Regions from separate parts of the Shewanella sp. 10N.286.51.B7 genome, predicted to be linked through region 1. Evidence: riboswitches for the same ligand, from Rfam matches in the RefSeq annotation. Region 1 holds a riboswitch; the other holds the start of a gene.
What was found. A riboswitch is a leader RNA that binds a small molecule or an ion and turns the genes downstream of it on or off. The one in region 1 is predicted to bind cobalamin.
Positions count from the first base shown of each region.

Region 1 (2,209 bases):
CGAGGTAAACGTAACTCAAACACAATTCGTTGCGTTAAGGCATTAGCGCTGTCAGCGTCAGCGCCCAAAAACGGTGAGGTAAATAAGCCAAGTACTTGCTCAAAACTAATGTTTGCAGCGCCAAAGCTTGATGCTGCAATCGGTGTCATTAGGGTTAATAATGCGGTTGCAAAAATTAATAGCTTATATTTCATCGATGATGCAGCTAGGGTCATAAACTTGCCTCTGCTTCATCATCTTTACTATGACCACCACTTTGATAGCCATAAAAATAGGTAATCAAAGGCTTGCCGTGTTGAGGGTGTTTGGACACTTGGCAACATACCCCGAATACATCACCAATAATGGCTTCAGTTAACACTTCATCTGGTAAACCTTGCGCAATGCACTTGCCTGCATTTAACAGTATTAAGCGATCGCACACAGCACTGGCTAAATTCAAATCATGAATAGAAGCAATCACACTGATCCCAAGTTGCCTAACTAGCTCTAAAATTTGGATTTGATAACGAATATCTAAATGATTGGTCGGTTCATCAAGAATCAGCAGCTGAGGTTTTTGCACAATCGCACGGGCAATTAATGCCCGTTGTTTTTCGCCACCTGATAACTGCTCATATTGCTGCTTGGCCTTTAATTGCAAACCAACTTTGGTAAGTGCATCGGCAATATCTTGTTTATCCGACAGAGAATCACTTTCAAACAAGCCTTTATGGGGCGTTAACCCCATTGCGACAATTTGCTCTGTGGTCATTTCAAAATAGTGCGGAGTTTCTTGCTGAACGACTGCCACTTGAGTCGCCAGTTGCTTTTGGCTAAAGCCATTAATGTTACGGCCAAAAAGCTTCACATTGCCTTGCTCTGGGGTGATATAACGATAGAGACAACGCAGTAAGCTCGACTTACCAGCGCCATTGGGGCCAATCAGTCCAAGCATTTCTCCCTGATTTTGACTAAAGCTGACGCGAGAAAGGATCTGGTTATCATCAGCAGACCAACTGAGGAGTTCAACGTTTAACGCTGAAGGGATATCTGCACTCATATCTTTGTCGCCTTAGCGATAACGCCTACAGCGCTAGCGATAAAAAATGCATTAATACCTGATAAGGAAAATGAACGAATAAATAACATTAACACTCCGCCTAAGTCACCCGCTTAGGTTGCATAACGCTGTTAAACAGCAAAGAAAATAACGCTAGGTATCTGACTTAGTGGGCAAACGAACAAGCTAGCTTGCTATTTAATGCCACATCACAGTTGCGGGTACAGTTCATGCTAATCATCATAAGTAACTTATGAATGCCATGATTCCCTATTCATTTACTGGCTATCGAGTTTTACTAACGACAAAGCAGTAAATTAACGTTATTACATTTTAAACAAACAGTGATTATTAAGTGCTTGGCTTGCAAGCGGTTAAACTGTTCTCGCACTATTGTACGATATATCTCACCGAGTTTATGACCTTTTAACGATAATCTTTTAGTGATTTAGTTGCTCAAGTTTTACAGGTAATTAGTTTAACTCGGCCAATGTAATCGGTAGACGGGTTTACTGGCCGCAGGTCTTGTCATTGAATGCGTCGATTCAATTTCAGAAGCACTGTTAACTGACTGTTTAGTTACTGCCAGTTCTGGCCAATAAACATCAATCACCACTGTGGCGCCGTAATCTATCGCCAGCTGTGAATACAAACCAGCGCATTGATCAAGCCCTAAAATATGACTCATGATGCAGCGGATCACGCCGCCATGGGTGACAATCAAAGCTGTCGCTTTCTCATTCTCAGTAGCAGTGCCATTATCAAAGTCAGTATCAGGCGCTGAAGCAAGGCTTGATTCAACTGAAACTTGTTCATTTAATTGCTTCAAACTTGATAACTGAGCCGCAAGTTGACCAGACACCTCGGCAAGTCCATTAGTGACTCTAGCTTCAAACTCAAGCATCGTTTCGCCATTAGGTGGTGTATGCAGCCAAGGGTTAGTCCAATAGCTATCTACAGCTTGGCCGTCATGTTGGTATAAAGCATCAAACGTTTGCCCATCCCAATCACCAAAATCTACTTCTTGAAATTGCGGCATCTGTATTACTTCAGCTAACAAGATGGTTTGGCAATCAACCTCTCGCTTGTTAACAGGTTCATTAGCATTAAGTTGTTGGCTGAAGCTGCGGTTTTGATTTATATCAGCGACTAAATTTTGGGCAAATT
Region 1 covers NZ_MCUF01000002.1:23,528-25,736, reverse strand. Annotated here, with positions in the region: gene BCU84_RS00360 (iron ABC transporter permease) at 1-215, opposite strand, end outside; gene BCU84_RS00355 (ABC transporter ATP-binding protein) at 212-1,042, opposite strand; cobalamin riboswitch at 1,177-1,371, opposite strand; gene BCU84_RS00350 (histidine phosphatase family protein) at 1,521-2,209, opposite strand, start outside.

Region 2 (2,209 bases), on a different contig from region 1:
TGCCTTCGGGGTACACACCTATATCAACCAGCTCGTCTTCTGCTTTGGCATAGCGTCCACCAACCACATAAGATAAGGTTTTTGTTAATGGCACTGTGGCTTGTACAAATGCACTATATTGGGTTTGTTTGTTACTGCGGCCCATAGAGGTAAAGTCAGCTTCACCAATAAGTAAGTCTAACCCTGTTACTAATGACATTTCGCCATTTTCGAGTTGATACTTGGCTACCGCTTTTGGCAAAAAGCTAAATTGACTGCGCAAGTTACGACTAGGACTCCAAATGTTGCCTGTACTTAACGTATCGGTATAGCTTGCCTCAGCATTAACTGCCCATTGTTCGTTTAACTGATGTTGATAACCAGAACGTACCGAGGTCGTCATTTCATGTGTATATTGACTGTCATTATTATTTGAGGCGCGAGGATCATCGTTAAATTCATCTTCACTTATTGCCCCTGGTACTAAACGATTATCATCGTAATAGCTGCCTTCAATAAAAAAGTCTTGAGTGGCTGTTTGATATTGAAGCCGACCTAAAATTGACCCCGTGTCGCTTTCATTGTTATGGCGATAATTGTCAGACTGGTTATAGCTGCCAGATAAAAAATAACGCCAATCATCATTTATTGCGCCAGCAATATCCCCTTTCGCTTCATAAGTATTAAAGCTTCCGCCAGAAAGCTGCACTCCACCACCGGTACCGTTAGGGGCTTTAGTAATAATGTTAATAACACCGCCTACGGCTTGATCTCCATATAAAACACCGGCACTACCCGATAGGATTTCAACTCGCTCTATTTGGTTTAAAGGCACAGAACTAATACTTGGGCTGGCAATATCAATATTATTTAAACGACGACCATCCACAAGTATCAATGTATTGTTTGCTGCTTGTGAGGCTGTAAAACCGCGCATAGAAAAACTAGCACCAGAGCCGTTATCTGCAACTTGAATGCCGCTATGATTGCGTAGAAGTGTAATTAAGTCTGTTGCACCGCTCATTGCGATTTCTGCAGCATCAATAACATTGACGTTTGCGGCAATATTTATAGGTGCAGCCTCTGAACGACCAATAACCACAATGGTTTCGTCTGGTTTAATCTTGTCAGTCGTTTCAGCATAAGCTGATGTAGCAAGAGACATTGAAGCAATAGAGGCAGCTGAAAAGCTTAATACTAAGCTAAGTGCTGTTGCGATTTTTGTTGGATTAGTACCCATTTACCTTTAACTCCTAAAAGGAAAAATGGGGCATAGTTGCCGCAGCATAAAGCATCTTGTGATCCCAATAGCACGCATAAGCGCTATAGCATTCACAATGACGAAAAAAGGCTACATTTCGAGATCTGCCCACCGAAATCTCAAAATCATTTTTTGGGCCGGTCTCCGGACTCAGGTTGATGCCATGTATCATGACAAACGAAGCTGAATTTTTAACGTCGCTTTTGCTGGTTAATTATCAGCAAACAAGCTTACGCACTCAGATCTCACCATTACCGTTGCGGGGGCAGCACTAGATTTTCACTAGTTTCCCGATTATCCCTTAGCTGCTTATCTATTGATAAACGCCGATAGGCACCACAAAAAATTGACTATAAATAACTCTCATTGAGGTCATATAACATTGTTATGTTTGCTTAAATGCAAGTCCATATAACAATTGGCAGCATTATAACTGGTTAAAGTTACTTTTTAATATAAAGAATGAAGATCATTCATATTATTCAACGCTTAGTTATAAGGGTTGAATAATATGAAGGTGTCGCAATGAGACCTGCGCTAGGGGAATGGCTTAAATAATAAAACAGAGCACGACTTAGAATAGTCTCTATATCGAGTGCTTAACGCTGAAATTTAAGTTGCAGCATTTTAGAAATAAAATCACGATGATTTGAGCCATTAAGTGGCGGGTTAGATTCATTAAATACTTCCCCTCTCATCGATTTATGTAGCAGATACAAATCTTCTGTATCTTTTAATACCGCATAATAGCCAATTTCACCCTGACGAGTTCTCGCAGTCGCACCGCCATACATATTCTTCATATTGGTACAGCCGATAATGCCGTGAACGGCTTCTTTGCCACCAATTTGCGTCGTACCAAGCTGTTCATACGTCACACTGCCTTGGCAAGAATCTTTATAGGTATCAGCAAAACGATTAAGAAATTGAGTGCTATCAATATCGGTTGCCAACCCTTCAAATCCTTGA
Region 2 covers NZ_MCUF01000056.1:51,614-53,822, forward strand. Annotated here, with positions in the region: gene BCU84_RS15285 (TonB-dependent receptor) at 1-1,219, opposite strand, end outside; cobalamin riboswitch at 1,358-1,596, opposite strand; gene BCU84_RS15290 (hypothetical protein) at 1,840-2,209, opposite strand, start outside.
Region 2: another riboswitch for cobalamin. It lies ahead of BCU84_RS15285 (TonB-dependent receptor); the one in region 1 lies ahead of BCU84_RS00355 (ABC transporter ATP-binding protein).